4 regions of the Pseudochrobactrum algeriensis genome follow, and region 2 is predicted to be linked to each of the others. Evidence: riboswitches for the same ligand, from Rfam matches in the RefSeq annotation. Region 2 holds a riboswitch; each other region holds the start of a gene.
What was found. A riboswitch is a leader RNA that binds a small molecule or an ion and turns the genes downstream of it on or off. The one in region 2 is predicted to bind thiamine pyrophosphate.
Positions count from the first base shown of each region.

Region 1: another riboswitch for thiamine pyrophosphate. It lies ahead of thiB (thiamine ABC transporter substrate binding subunit); the one in region 2 lies ahead of KHQ09_RS00355 (3-oxoacyl-ACP reductase).
Region 3: another riboswitch for thiamine pyrophosphate. It lies ahead of thiM (hydroxyethylthiazole kinase); the one in region 2 lies ahead of KHQ09_RS00355 (3-oxoacyl-ACP reductase).
Region 4: another riboswitch for thiamine pyrophosphate. It lies ahead of KHQ09_RS01725 (ABC transporter permease); the one in region 2 lies ahead of KHQ09_RS00355 (3-oxoacyl-ACP reductase).

Region 1 covers NZ_CP075361.1:2,876,275-2,880,007, reverse strand. The annotation lists gene KHQ09_RS15380 (ABC-F family ATP-binding cassette domain-containing protein) at 1-635, opposite strand, end outside; gene KHQ09_RS15375 (glycine zipper domain-containing protein) at 796-1,080, opposite strand; gene KHQ09_RS15370 (thiamine diphosphokinase) at 1,191-1,832, opposite strand; TPP riboswitch at 2,018-2,127, shown strand; gene thiB (thiamine ABC transporter substrate binding subunit) at 2,189-3,196, shown strand; gene thiP (thiamine/thiamine pyrophosphate ABC transporter permease) at 3,267-3,733, shown strand, end outside.
Region 2 covers NZ_CP075360.1:15,336-19,068, forward strand. The annotation lists gene KHQ09_RS00345 (ATP-dependent Clp protease proteolytic subunit) at 1-246, shown strand, start outside; gene KHQ09_RS00350 (LLM class flavin-dependent oxidoreductase) at 372-1,661, opposite strand; gene KHQ09_RS00355 (3-oxoacyl-ACP reductase) at 1,661-2,440, opposite strand; TPP riboswitch at 2,507-2,605, opposite strand; gene KHQ09_RS00360 (SRPBCC family protein) at 2,684-3,658, shown strand; gene KHQ09_RS00365 (acetolactate synthase large subunit) at 3,698-3,733, opposite strand, start outside.
Region 3 covers NZ_CP075360.1:190,525-194,257, forward strand. The annotation lists partial or broken gene KHQ09_RS18425 (NAD(P)-dependent oxidoreductase) at 1-51, shown strand, start outside; gene KHQ09_RS18430 (glycerate kinase type-2 family protein) at 259-1,563, shown strand; TPP riboswitch at 1,610-1,705, shown strand; gene thiM (hydroxyethylthiazole kinase) at 1,769-2,581, shown strand; gene thiE (thiamine phosphate synthase) at 2,568-3,212, shown strand; gene thiD (bifunctional hydroxymethylpyrimidine kinase/phosphomethylpyrimidine kinase) at 3,216-3,733, shown strand, end outside.
Region 4 covers NZ_CP075360.1:301,752-305,484, forward strand. The annotation lists gene KHQ09_RS01720 (aspartate aminotransferase family protein) at 1-894, shown strand, start outside; TPP riboswitch at 993-1,105, shown strand; gene KHQ09_RS01725 (ABC transporter permease) at 1,216-2,037, shown strand; gene KHQ09_RS01730 (ABC transporter ATP-binding protein) at 2,034-2,783, shown strand; gene KHQ09_RS01735 (ABC transporter substrate-binding protein) at 2,794-3,733, shown strand, end outside.

The sequences.
Region 1 (3,733 bases), on a different replicon from region 2:
AGAACTTTGTCGCGCCATTCTTCAAAATGCGCGAAGCCCTGTTCAATACGACGCGTCACACCGCGATCCAGCCAGATCGTGGCGCGGCTGACATTTTCCAGAAAACGACGGTCATGGGAAATCAGCACAATCGCCGAGCGGATCTGGCGCAGTTCCTGTTCCAGCCATTCAATCGTTGCGAGATCGAGATGGTTGGTCGGTTCATCCAGCAGCAACACATCCGGCTGCGGGGCAATGACCCGTGCCAGCGCTGCACGACGTGCTTCACCGCCGGAAAGCTGCTCCGGTGTTTCATCACCGGTCAGCCCCAGATTTTCCAGAAGATAGGCCACGCGATACGGATCATCAGTCGGGCCGAGACCTGCTTCCACATAATCACGCACATTGGCAAAACCATCCATATCCGGTGCCTGTGCCAGATAACGAATGGTTGCGGAAGGGTGGCGGAAAACTTCGCCGCCGGTCGGTTCAACCATACCGGCTGCAATTTTCAACAGTGTGGATTTGCCGGAGCCGTTACGCCCGACCAACGCAATCCGCTCTCCTTCGCTGATCGACAGGCCTGCATCCTCCAGCAGCGGTGTGCCGCCAAAAGTCAGGCTGATCTGGTCAAGTCGGAGAAGAGGAGGAGCCATGGATAATTACGCTTTAAAAAGAGAGGCCGAAGATTGTTACTGCTCATTACTGCATATTGCTGCAAACAGGAACCCTCGCGGCAAATTTCCTGAGCTTGATACGAGGGCATAAAAAAACAGGCCGGAAACCGGCCTGTTTTTAAATTCAATTTTGTAACTATTAGTTACAAGGCGCTTCGTAAACGCGGCCGTAATTGTCGCGGTAGCGGCAATACTGAACGCCGTTACGGGTCTGTGCTGCACCGAGCAGCGTACCGGCAACCGCACCGATTGCAGCACCGGTCAGGGCGCCACGGCCGTTACCGCCAATTGCGCCACCGGCAAGCGCGCCGAGTGCTGCGCCGCCCACACCGTAACCGGCGGTGCGCTGTTCGCCTGTTGTACAGGCAACAGTCGAAAACGCGAGCACTGCTGTTACTGCGATCATAGAAAGACGTGATTTCATCTAAAGTTACTCCCGTTGAGGCTACTCACTTGCCATAATCTCCTGCATTTTATAGCAAAAAGAAGACGGCAACTATCAAAACAATTTACAGGTTTTTACGTTCAGTCACATCAGATTGAATCAATGGCAGGCGATGCGACTAAAATTGCCGCGCCTCCACCTAACGTCACTGTTAAGTTTTCTTTTACCCTATTTGAAAGCGTTAAAGAAGAGCCAAACGGTACAGTCACATTATCCAGCGGCCATTCGGCGCCGGAAATTGATAATCTGGTTAATGTCTCAAAGCCCAGAATACTGAATAATGTTTCTTCCGGCAGGTCAAAACCGGTTTTTCCGTAGATCAGCGGTGTTGCTTCCTCGTGACCGCTGGAGAGAAATATTTTACGTCCTGTATGTGCCTGCGCTACTGCCATGCTGAGATGCAGAAATGTGTGGTCGGTGCGTTCACCGCCGAAAGCACCGGCTAAAATCACTTCTGTTGCACCGCGCTCATAGGCTTCATGCAATGCCAGCTCGCCATCGGTCATATTCTTTGCAACGGGAAAGACCTGCCGCTCAATGTGTCCATATTGTGCGGCCAGTGCTGTATCAGTGGAATCAAAGTCGCCGAGCCATAATTCCGGCACCACGCCAAGGCCGGCCGCATGGCGCATACCGCTGTCTGCCGCCAAGACGCGTGCACCGGAAATTTGCTTTTTCAGCCGCGAAGTGACGGTCAGATCACCGCCGAGAAGAATGAGAAATTTTGACATGGTGCTGCATATCACGCTGTTTCACAGACCGGAAGTCTGGAGCGTGTCGCGTTTAATCATACCCACTGCGTTCGCTCCGGATTTTTTAATTGTCGCATGGTCGCAGCAGCTTAAATGAAACCATTTGAGCCCGACATGCTCTAACAATCCTCTTGCTCCGTGACGCTGTTTTATCCTATTGTCCGCTCGCTCTAACGGGGTGCCTTCGGTTTCGGAGGCTGAGAGGCCGGTCTCCGGCTAACCCGCTGAACCTGATCCGGTTTGTACCGGCGGAGGGATTAGATGCTGTCCGGCTTCCGGCGCTCAATCCTTGGATCAATTCATAACCAGAGGAGAGCCCGCGCGGCTGTTATCTCATGCTTATCAGAAATCTACTTCTCACAACCGGTCTTCTGTCCGTTTTAAGCCTCGGTGCAAGTGCAGTACAGGCTCAGGATCTGACCATCTATACCTATGACAGTTTTACATCTGACTGGGGTCCGGGTCCGAAGGTTAAAGAGAATTTTGAAAAATCCTGCGGCTGCACTGTCAATTTTGTCGCTGTTGCCGATGGTGTGGCTTTGCTCAACCGCCTGAAACTGGAAGGCAAATCCACCAAGGCCGATATTGTTCTGGGGCTTGATACCAATCTTATCAATGATGCCAAAGCCTCCGGCCTGTTCGCCCCGCACGGATTGAGTGATGTGAAAAGCAATGTGCCTGACAATTTTCAGGACGATGTTTTCCTGCCTTATGATTACAGTTATTTCGCTGTGATCTATGACAGCGAGAAGATGAAAAATCCGCCGAAATCCATGGCCGAACTGATTGACGGTGATGCTTCGCAAAAGATCATTCTGATGGATCCGCGCACATCCACACCGGGTCTGGGCATGATGCTCTGGGTGAAGGATCTCTATGGCGATAAGGCTGCGGAACAGTGGCAAAAGCTTAGCAAACGTGTGCTGACAGTTACACCGGGCTGGTCTGAGGGCTATGGTCTGTTCACCAAAGGTGAGGCACCGATGGTGCTGTCCTATACGACTTCTGCCGCCTATCACATGATCTCGGATAAAACCGAGCGCTATAAAGCAGTGACTTTTGAGGAAGGTAATTATCTCCAGATTGAACTGGCCGGCCAGACGATAAACGGTGCTAAAAACCCGCGCGCTGCAGAGTTTCTGAAATTCATGACCACAGCCGGTTTTCAGGATGTTATCCCGCAGACCAACTGGATGTATCCTGCCTATGACACTTCTGCGCCGCTCGATGCGGCTTTTGATGCTCTGCCAAAACCGGATAAGAGCTTGCTGATTGCTTCTGAAACCGTTGCACAAAACCGCAAAGCATGGGTTGATGAGTGGCTGAAAGCTATGAGCCGCTAAGGCACAACTGTTTCTGAGCTCAACATGACTGCTTCCGCCGCAACGTGCGGCGGGGCATTTACGGAGAATTATGCAGGCCTTCCGTTTTAAAACTGTCTCAGGCTTTATCGCGCTGATGCTGCTGCTGGTTCTGACCGGCGGCGCTTTGCTGTCACTTGGTATTCAGGGGCTGCAATCCGATAGCGATGCACTTGCAGCTTTTGACAGTTATTTGTGGAATATTACGCGTTTTACGCTGCTGCAGGCGCTGTTGTCAGTTCTGCTTTCAGTGCTGTTTGCACTGCCGGTAGCCCGTGCACTCCATGCCAATACGGCATTTCGCGGCCGCAAATTACTGCTGCGCTTTTTCGCTGTGCCTTTGACTTTGCCGTCCTTGGTCGCCGTCTTCGGCATTACCAGTATTTACGGGCGCAATGGCTTTATCGCGCAGGGCAGTACGGCTTTAGGTCTGCCGCTGATACCGGATATTTACGGGCTGACCGGTATTTTGCTGGCGCATGTGTTTTTTAATATGCCGCTTGCTGTACGTTTGCTGCT
Region 2 (3,733 bases):
TTACCCAATGCCAGCCTGCATGTGCATCAGCCGCTTGGCGGTTTTCAGGGGCAGGCATCCGATATTTTCATTCAGGCCGAAGAGATGCGCAAAACCAAACATCGCGTTATCGAATTCTACGCCAGACATTGCGGCCGCAGCTATGAAGAGGTTGAGCAAACTCTGGATCGCGACCGCTTCATGGATGCACAGGAAGCACTGGAATGGGGTCTGATTGATAAAATTCTCGACAGCCGGTCACTCTGACCGGCTGCCTTCATAAGAAACCAGAGCATTTCATAGTCAAGCTGGATCAACTTGACGCCCGTGACAATGCGACAGACTAAGGAATCTAGAGCGAACGCTATGATCCAACATAAACGTAAATCGCTCTAGTGCTTGAGCGGTAAAGACAGATGCCCGCGCAGTGTATCTGTCTGATAGTCTGAACGGAACAATCCACGCTTTTGCAGAACCGGCACGACTTGTTCAACAAAGTCCTCAATCGAGGATGGCAATGACGGCGGCATCAGGTTGAAACCATCCGCCCCTTCATTGCGCCACCACAATTCCATCTGGTCAGCAATCACCTCCGGTGTTCCCACAATTGTGCAATGCCCGCCGCCTGCCGCCAAACGCCCGAGCAATTGCCGTAATGTCGGCTGTTCCGTTTCAATAATCCGCAGGATTGTTGCATAGCGCCCTTTCGGCCCCGTGAAGTCCTCCAGCGGCGGCAAAGCTGGCACCGGCGCATCCAGTTCCCAGCCGGAGCAATCCTGCCCGATAAACATACCAAGCTGGCGCAAAGAATCCGCTGTCGGCAGCAGCTCGTCGAGTTCCCGCTGCTTGGCTTTCGCCTCTGCCTGCGTGGAAGCGACATAGGTAACCAGACCCGGCATCACCGGAATGCCCTTCTCCCGCCCCGCCAGTTTTGCGCGGCGCTGAATATCACGGTAATAATCCTGCGCAGCTGGCAGATCATAAGCCACGGCATAAATCGCCTCGGCTTTTTCCGCTGCCAATGCTCTGCCCTGATCCGATGCACCGGCCTGAAACAGAACCGGATGCCCCTGCGGCGGACGCGGAATGGTCAGCGGCCCCTGCGTGGTAAAATGCTCGCCTTTATGATGGATAGCGCGCAAACCATCCTTGCGCGCATAGTCACCGGAACGATCACAAGTGATCGTATCCGCATCCCATGAATCCCATAATTTCTGCACCGCTTCGATAAACTCTGCCGCACGGCCATAGCGCCATTCATGGGGCGGCATGGCATCATAGCCATGATTACGCGCTTCGCTGTCAAACATGGATGTCACCACATTCCAGCCGATGCGCCCCTTCGACAGATGATCCAGTGAAGCCAGCATACGCGCCGCATGAAACGGTGTGGTGAATGTGCTGGAAACCGTGCTGATAAGACCGATTTTCTCCGTGACCTGTGCCAGCGCTGCCAGCAAAGTCAGCGGGTCAAAATAGCTGCGCGGCCCGTCCGCAATATTATCAATCGCATGCCAGTCGGCGAAGAAAATCGCATCAAATTTACCGCGCTCGGCAATCTGCGCCAGATTTGTGTAATAGCTGATATCACTGAGTTGCTCGACGGCCGATTGCGGATGCCGCCATGCAGCACGGTGATGCCCGCAGCCGAAGATAAACAGATTGAGGTGCATTTCCCGCATCAGTTTTTCACCAATCCGCCGTCAACAACCAGATTTTGACCGGTCACAGAACGCGCCCATGGCGAGGCAAAGAATAATGCTGTATCGGCAAATTCCGCAGGCGTGGTGACGCGGCGCAACGGCGTGGCAGAGGCGATATAATCAAACACTGCCTCCGGTGTTGCAGCAGACGCATCGGTTGTACGTAACAAACCGCCGGACAGCATATTGACGGTGATATTCTTCTCGCCCAGATCCTGCGCAAGTGTGCGGGTCAGCGACAACAGAGCGGCTTTAGCCGCCGTGTAATCATGGTACGGCACAACCGGATTTTGAAACAGGTTGGTGCCAATATTGATGATGCGGCCAAAACCAGCCTGCTCCATGCCAGCCAAAGCAGCTTGCGTGGTATTGAGCGCCCCGCGCACAATCCCTTCCATCTGCTGGTTGATCTGCTCCCAGCTGATCACATCCGCATGCGCACGGGCATCACCATTGAAACTAAAAGCCGGCAAAGCATTATTGACGACAGTCGTCACCGGCGCGCCAAAATGCTGTTGAGCTTTGGCAAACAGTGCCTGCACGGCAGCAACATCTGTCACGTCGGCCTGCACAGCCAGTGTCTTTTCCGGTGCCAGAGCAGCCAGTTCCGCTGCCGCATCTGCACTGGTGTGATAATTAATTACAACACGCGCGCCCTCGCGCAAAAAGGCTGTAACGAGATCGCGCCCCAGACCGCGTGCGCCGCCGGTGACAAGAACGAGCTGCTGGTGAAGTGGAAGATTAACTGGATCAGACATATAAATTCCCTCGCCTAAAAGAATACGGACGGCCAAGGGAATAAGGGCTTGCACCGCATAAAATACGGCTGGGCACACAGACATCCCTTCGCCAGTATGAGCTGGATCAGGTTCAACGGGTTTAAAATCTCAGCCCTGCAAAACAGGACACCCCGTGTCATTCACGCAATGCTCTAGCAAGTTTAATCACTGCGGACAAGCCTCCGTGGTTGTTCTGACGGATCAAGCCGGATAAGAAACCCTATGTCTGAAAATAACACTGCCCCTTCATCCGACCGGTTCTGGCTCAGCATCATTGCAACAACGCTCTATGCGGTGCTGCTATACATCCTCATATGGCTGATCCGCGAAGGCAGCGGCATGGCCTTTATCACCGGCCTGATCCTGATGCCGATGGCGATTACCAGCCTGCTGATTATTCAGATTGACCCGCAAGGCACAGGCAGCATCCGCAAACATATGAAAACCGCCATGCTGTGCATGCTCGGCTTTATTCTGATTTCGATGATTATCTTCGGTGAAGCCGGTATCTGCGTGGCCATGGCCGCGCCGTTTCTCTTCGCAGGCACAGCGCTTGGCGTTTATGTTACCATGCGGCTGTTGCGCAATTATCAGGCTAAACGCAGTGTCACATTTGTGATTGCCCTGCCTTTTCTCGCTCTGCCGCTGGAAAATCAGATTGAATATCAGGATCATTTCAGCTCGGTCACAACTGTAATCGAGATCAATGCCCCTGCTGATGTGATCTGGAACAATACGCTGGAAATTCCTGATATCCGCTCCGATGAACTGGGCATGACTTTCAGCCACAGCATTGTCGGCGTGCCGAAACCCGAAGATGCGCGGATTACCGGCTCCGGTGTGGGTGCCGTGCGCCATCTGAAATGGGGCAAAGGTGTTAATTTTGAAGAAGTCATCACCGGCTGGCAGGAAAACCGCTATCTGCGCTGGGATTTCCGTTTCAGCGACACCTCAATCCCGAAAGCTGTTGAAGCGCATATCAGCGTCAATAGTGACTATCTGGGCTTGGACTATGGTGAATATCTGCTGGAGCCGATTGATGAAAACCGCACGCGTCTGACGCTGAAAACCCAATACCGGATTGCAACGCCGATCAACATTTACTGCGACTGGTGGGGGCAGATCTTCCTCAATGATTTCCATTCCATCGTGCTGAATGTCATTAAGGAACGCTCGGAAAGCGCAGTTCAAGCTTGAAAAATGCGGCGGATTATAAATCCGCCGCAGTTTTAAATTTCAGATCATCGCTTCGATCAGGAACGGGCCTGTGCG
Region 3 (3,733 bases), 180 kb from region 2:
GTGGATGCCGACCTGTTTGAAAAAGACGGCACTCTGTCTGGGCCGCTGGCGCCTTATTTGCCATTGGCAAAAAAATATCCGCAACGCATGCTACTGCTACCTCATGCAGCAGCTGATACCGATCATCCGTCACGCCTAGTTGGGGCAAAACAGGCCGTTGACCAGATATTTGCAGCGATTACGGAGCGCCGTGTCATTAATGTGGTAGGGGACGTTCCTGACGGTTACAGCGATGGTGGCAGCCAGCTGCCGCAGGGTATCGGGCGCCCGCAGGCGAAACTCAAAAAAGGGCAGGAGCGGCAATTCCTCAAATCCTTGTTTGAAACAGCCGTGCAGGCAGCTGATCCGCTGCATTGTCTCAAACCATATTTACCGCCAGCACCAAAGGGCAAGACAATCGTGATCGGTGCAGGCAAAGGCGCTGCGCAAATGGCGCAGGCTTTTGAGACTTTATGGGTTGAGGCGGGCAATCCTGCGCCGCAAGGTGTGGTTGTCACACGCTATGGCTATGGCGCGGAATGCCGTTTTATCAAAGTGCTGGAAGCCGCGCATCCGGTGCCGGATGCAGTCGGACTGGAAGCAGCAAAACAGTTGAAAGCTGCGTTGAAAGACTTGCATGAAGACGATCTGGTGGTGGCATTGATCTGCGGTGGCGGCTCGGCTCTGTTGCCTGCGCCACCGGAGGGGCTGACACTGGCCGACGAGCAGGCAGTCAATGCGGTGCTGCTCGCCAGTGGTGCGCCAATTAGTGTCATGAATGCCATCCGCAAACATGTCTCCACGATTAAAGGCGGCAGATTGGCTGCCCTCGCAGGATCTGCCCGTATGGTCAGCCTGATTGTCTCGGACATTCCGGGTGATGATCCGGCACTGATCGCTTCAGGGCCGACAATTGCCGACCGTGCAACCCGCCATGATGCGCTGAAATATATTGAACATTACAAAATGCAGTTGCCGGAAAAGGTGATGGCGCATTTACGAAGTAAAGCAGCCGATGCGCCGCTGCCTGATGATGCGGTGTTTGCGCGGCACAGTCACCATATTATTGCCAGCGCAGCGCAATCCCTGAAGGCGGCTGCAAAACTGGCTGAGGAGCAGGGCGTTGAAACGCTCATTCTCTCGGATTCCATTGAAGGGGAGGCGAAAGATATTGCGCTGATGCATGGGGCATTGGCGCAATATCAGGCACGCAACCGCACATCCGGCCAGCCGCTTCTGTTACTTTCCGGCGGTGAGACAACGGTAACGCTCGGTTCCGGTTCAAAAACAGGCAAAGGCGGGCGTAACAGCGAATTTATGCTGGCGCTGGCGCTGAATATTGCAGTTAATGCTAATATTCACGCTTTAGCTGCGGATACGGACGGTATTGATGGTTCGGAGAATAATGCCGGTGCTTTTGCTGACGGCAACACAATTCAGCACATGACGGAGCTTGGTCTTGATGCGAAACAGTTTCTCGCAGGCCATGACAGCTGGAGTGCATTTAATGCCAGTGGTGATCTGTTTGTAACGGGACCGACCGGTACAAATGTCAATGATTTCCGTGCCATATTAATCAGCTGAACACGCCCAAGTGGTGGACAGCTGCATTTCGCTCTGCCATAATGATGATGAGAGACAGGGGCGCCCGGATCATACCGGCTGAGAAGTACCCTTTGAACCTGAACCGGATAATGCCGGCGGAGGGAGTCAGATCAAAGGGCGGCTTTTCGCAACAGCGACGATAACGGCACCCCGCGTCAGACCCTCACCGTTGCGGAGGGCTGATATGAAAGATCTACCGGATTTCGGCGTGATGCTGGAAACCATGCGACAGCGCAAACCCCTCATACAATGCATCACAAATTTTGTGGCGATGAATACGGCTGCCAATGTGGTTTTGGCTGCCGGTGCATCTCCGGCTATGCTGCATGCGCAAGAAGAAGCGGGGGAGTTTGCCAAGCTCTGCGGCGCGGTCACAATCAATATCGGCACACTATCGCCGCTCTGGGTGCAGGGCATGATCGCTGCGGTTACATCTGCCAATGCGCATAATATTCCGTGGGTTTTTGATCCCGTTGCGCATTTTGCCTCAACATTTCGCCGTGACGCTGCGCAAAAATTGCTGGCACTGAAACCAACAATTATTCGCGGCAATGCATCGGAAATTCTGACGCTTGCGGGCTTTTCCGCGCGCGGACAGGGTGCAGACAGTGGTGATGATGCCGGTAGCGCGCACCACGCGGCTCAAAAACTGGCGCGGGAGCATCAATGTACGGTCGCAGTCACCGGCGCTTATGACCTTGTCACCGATGGTCAGATAACTTTGCGCGTTGACGGCGGCTCGCCACTGATGCCGCAAGTCACAGCTTTGGGCTGTGCATTGACATGTCTGACCGGTGCTTTTGTCGCCGCACATAAAGTCTCTGCTCTCGAAGCCTCTGCCGCAGCTCTGGCTATGTATGCCGTGGCCGGAGAGCAGGCGGCCTTGCAGGCAAAAGGTCCTGCCAGCTTCCAGATAGATTTTATTGATGCGCTTTATGCGCTCTCTCCCGCACAATTCCAGTCTCAGGCAAAGGTACAATTTTATGAAACAGTTTGATCTGTCGCTCTATCTCGTTCTCGACCGCGAGCTTTGCGGTAGTTTGGGTATGGTGGAAACCGCAATCGCAGCGGTGCGTGGCGGTGCCACAATGGTGCAGTTGCGTGACAAAGATGCTAACCAGCAGGAGATGCTTGAAACTGCCAAAGCATTGAAAGCGGCGCTTGAAGGCACTAATGCCAAGCTGATTATCAATGACAATATTGAGGTTGCCATTGCTATCAATGCTGATGGTTTGCATATCGGCCAGCATGATGGCTCACCGGAACAGGTGCGGACAAAAATCGGGGCGGATATGATCCTCGGTCTGTCGGTGCAGACCGCGGAAATGGCCACTAAAGCGGATAGTGCTGTGGTCGATTATCTCGGCATCGGCCCAGTTTTCCCGACCGCTACCAAAAAGAACTGCGCACCTTCCATCGGTTTTGACGGGTTGAAACGGGTTTACTCGCACAACGGCCTGCCAGCTGTGGCAATCGGCGGCATTAAGCTGCCGCATGTGGAGGATGTGCTGGCGACCGGTGTTGATGGTCTGGCTGTGGTGTCTGCAATTTGCGGTCAGGAGAGTCCTGAACAGGAAGCGCGTGCCTTCAATGCGGCGATTGCTCATTTCCGCGCTTCAAAGGGCTAAGCGATGAAGAATGTTCTTTCTCTTGCCGGCTCTGATCCGTCCGGTGGTGCCGGTATTCAGGCTGATCTGAAAACCTTTGCTGCGCGCGGCACTTACGGCATGGCGGCGCTGACTGCGTTGACCGCACAAAATACACAAGGCGTTTCCGGTGTTTTTCCCGTACCGGCAGATTTTGTTGCCCAGCAGCTAAGCATGATTTTCAGTGATGTGCGGGTCGATGCGGTTAAGATCGGCATGATCGTCAATGCGCAAATTTCTGACCGCGTGGCGCAAGTTTTGCAGGAGCAGCTTGTCAAACAACCGGATTTGCAGATTGTGCTTGATCCGGTTATGATTGCCAAAGGTGGTGCAGCATTGCTCGACCCGCAGGCGGTGGAAAGCCTGACGCAGAAATTGCTGCCGCTGGCAACTTTGTTGACACCGAACCTGCCGGAAGCGGCAGCATTGCTCGGACAACCGGTCGCGGAAAACCGCGAGGAGATGGAGCGACAAGGCCGTGCTTTGCTGGCTAAAGGTTGCAA
Region 4 (3,733 bases), 150 kb from region 2:
AGCCTCACCGGCCTGCCTGCAAACCAGATGTCTTTCGATCTGCCGATTGCCAATATTCTGCACACATCCTGCCCGCACTACTGGCGCGAGGCGCTGCCGGGTGAAACGGAAGAACAATTCACCGACCGCATGGCTGCTGATCTGGAAGCAATGATTCTGGCAGAAGGCCCTGATACCATTGCTGCATTTATCGGTGAGCCGATCATGGGTGCCGGTGGTGTTGTGGTACCGCCGGACAGCTACTGGGGTAAAATTCAGGCTGTTCTGAAAAAATATGACATTCTGCTGATTGCGGATGAAGTGATTTGCGGTTTCGGCCGTACCGGCAATATGTTCGGTTCCGAGACCTTCAAAATGCAGCCGGATATTATGGTCTTTTCCAAGCAGCTTTCATCTTCTTATCTGCCGATCTCGGCACTTGTAGTGAATGAAAAAGTCTTTGCACCACTGGCTGACGAGAGCAATCGTATCGGTACTTTCGGCCATGGTTATACCGGCGGTGCGCATCCGGTTGCCGCAGCTGTTGCCAATGAAAATATCAAGATTATTGAAGAAAATAATCTGGTTGATAATGCCCGTGAAGTCGGCGCGCATATGCAGAAGCGTCTGCGTGAACTGGCAGACCATCCGCTTGTGGGTGAAGTACGCGGCAAGGGCCTGATCGCAGCGGTTGAACTGGTTGCTGACAAGCAGACCAAAGAACCGCTTGAAAAAGCTGGTAATCTTGGCCTGATGGCAAATGCTGCGCTGCTGAACAATGGTGTTATCTGCCGCAATATGCTGGACACTGTCGCATTCTGCCCGCCGCTGATCATCAATGAAAAGCAGGTTGATGAAATGGTCGGCGCTTTTGCCAAGGCACTGGATACAGTGGCTGCTGAAGTGAAGAAGTAATTTCTTCTGAAATTTGGAATGAAACGGCGCATGTGAGCAATCATATGCGCCGTTTTTATTTATACCCTTTCAAACGACTGCAATATGTGCTTAATCTCGCGCATCCACAGGGGGGCTCCGTAGTGCCGGGGCTGAGATGCTAGTGTCAAACTGGCGGACCCTAAAGCTGATCTGGGTAATACTAGCGGAGCGAGGCGGACCATGTTTTCTGGCGCACAAATTTCCCTTAATACTGTCACGGCAATTCCGGCGGGCTATCTCCGGCTGACCTGAAGAATTCACTGCAAGTTTCACCCGTATTCTTGTCACCGGAATTCTGTCATGTCTGTTTATCAAGCTGCCGCTGCAGATTGCTCGCAATCTGCACGCAAATCGTCTGATTATATCGTTACATTTCTGCCCGCCATCTTGTCGGTCAGTGCGATCTTTCTGTTCTGGGAAAGCTATGTCGCGCTGTCAGGCATCGCACCTTCCGTCTTGCCTGCACCAAGCCGGATTCTGCAGCAGATGTTTTTGCATCGTCAGGCTTTGTGGGACAATACGCTGCCGACAATCCGCGCAACGCTGATCGGCTTCAGCTGTTCTGTCATCACCGCCTGTCTGCTCTCTGTGCTGATCGACCGGTATATTCTGTTGCGGCGGGCACTGTTTCCGGTTTTCATTATCAGCCAGACCCTGCCGCTGATCGCCATTGCGCCTTTGATTGTGCTGTGGTTCGGCTTTGGTTTACTGCCGAAAATTCTGCTGGTCTCTCTGGTTACGTTTTTTCCGATGCTGGTGGCACTGGTGCAGGGCTATGCCGCGACGGATAAAGAGATAGAGCATTTGCTGGCCTCAATGGGCGCAGGCAGATGGACGATTTTCCGCTTAGCGCGCATTCCTTCGGCTTTGCCTTACTTCTTCGCCGGCTTACGCATCTCGATTACCTATGCGGTTGTCGGTGCGATATTTGCTGAATATGCGGGCGCGCTGAAAGGGCTGGGCATCTATATTCTCAATGCCAAAAACAACTTCCGGCCTGATCTCGTGCTGGCTGCCGTATTTATCAGTGCTACGCTGACTTTGAGCCTGTTTGGTCTGACATTGCTGATGCAGAAATGGGTCGCCCCGTGGCTGAAAACAGAGCGGGGGGCAGGGCAATGACACGTCTGCAATTGCAATCCGTCGCCAAGTCCTTTGGCTCTCTGGAAGTTCTGCGCAATATTTCCCTTCATGTGGCTGAAGGGGAATTTGTCTCGGTTTTAGGACCGTCCGGTGCCGGAAAATCGACGATTTTCAATCTGCTGACCGGTGCGGAACAGCTCTCGCAAGGGCGCATCATGTTTGACGGGGCACCATTGGCACAGGCACGCGATGCTTTCGCTTTCATGCCACAGCGCGATGCGCTGATGCCGTGGCGACGGATGATAGATAATGCCACGCTGGGGCTGGAAGTGCAGGGCATGAGCCGCAAGGATGCCCGCCAATTAGCTGAGCCATTGTTTGAGGAATTTGGCCTTGCCGGTTTTGAGCAGGCCTATCCGGCGGAGTTGTCAGGCGGTATGCGCCAGCGGGCAGCTTTGCTGCGCACAGTTGTCCAGCAACGCAAAATGCTGCTGCTGGACGAGCCTTTCGGTGCGCTGGATGCTCTGACCCGCGCTTCGATGCAGCACTGGCTGGAGAGTATGTGGCAGAGCCATCGCTGGACGGCATTGCTGATTACCCATGATGTGCGTGAAGCCGTTTATCTCTCCGACCGGATTTATGTGTTGTCGGCACGCCCCAGCAGGGTTGTGCATGAGGTGACTGTCGATCTGCCGCGCCCGAGACGGGACTCTATGCACAAAACCGCATTGGAAAAAGCTGCCGTGCTGGAAGCTGAAATCTTAGATCTCCTCCTGAATTTGTAAGGAAATAATCATGGCAATTCTCAATCGCCGCCGCCTGTTATCCGCACTGGCTCTGTCCGGTGCAATGAGCCTGCTGCCGGTCACATCTTTCGCCAAAGATCCGGCGAAAGTGACTGTCGCCCTCGACTGGACAGTGAACACCAATCATATCGGCATGTTCATTGCCCGCGATCAGGGTTTTTATAAAGAAGCGGGGCTTGATGTAACGATCCTGCCTTATTCCGATACATCAGCGGGTGTGCTGGTCGCCAGTGGTGCGGCGGATTTCGGTATTGTCGGCTCTACCGGCCTGTTTGCGCAGCGCACTGCGGGTGCTGATCTTGTCGGTACCTATGCGGTCGTGCAGCATGAAACCGGCCGTCTGGTCTTTATGGATGACCGGCAGGATATTCAATCTCCGAAAGACCTCGACGGCAAAACCTATGCCGGTTTTGGTTCCAACTGGGAGCGCAGGATGATTGCCAGTATGATCCGCGCTGATGGTGGTAAAGGTGAGTTTGAAATTGTGACACTCGGCACCTCGGCCTATGAGGCGCTGGCCAATGGTGCGGTGGATTTCACGCTGGAAATCGTGACATGGGAAGGCGTGAAAAACGAGCTTGAAGGTGTGAAACAGCGGGCATTCCGCTATTCTGATTATGGGGTTCCGGATCAGCATACGACATTGTTGGTCTCATCAGGCAAATATCTCAGTGAAAATTCGGATGCGGCAAAAGCCTTCCTGAGTGCCACACAGCGCGGCTATGCCTTTGCTGCCGATCATCCGGATGAAGCGGCGGATATTCTCATTCGCGGTAATCAGGATGTGCTGACCGATGACAAGCTGATCCGCGCCTCGCTGAAGGCTCTCAATGACGGGCATTTCCTGCGTGACAGTGATGGTACAATCGGCAAAATGCACCCTGAAACCATGAATGCTATGGGCGAGTTTTTATTTAAAGCACAGATTC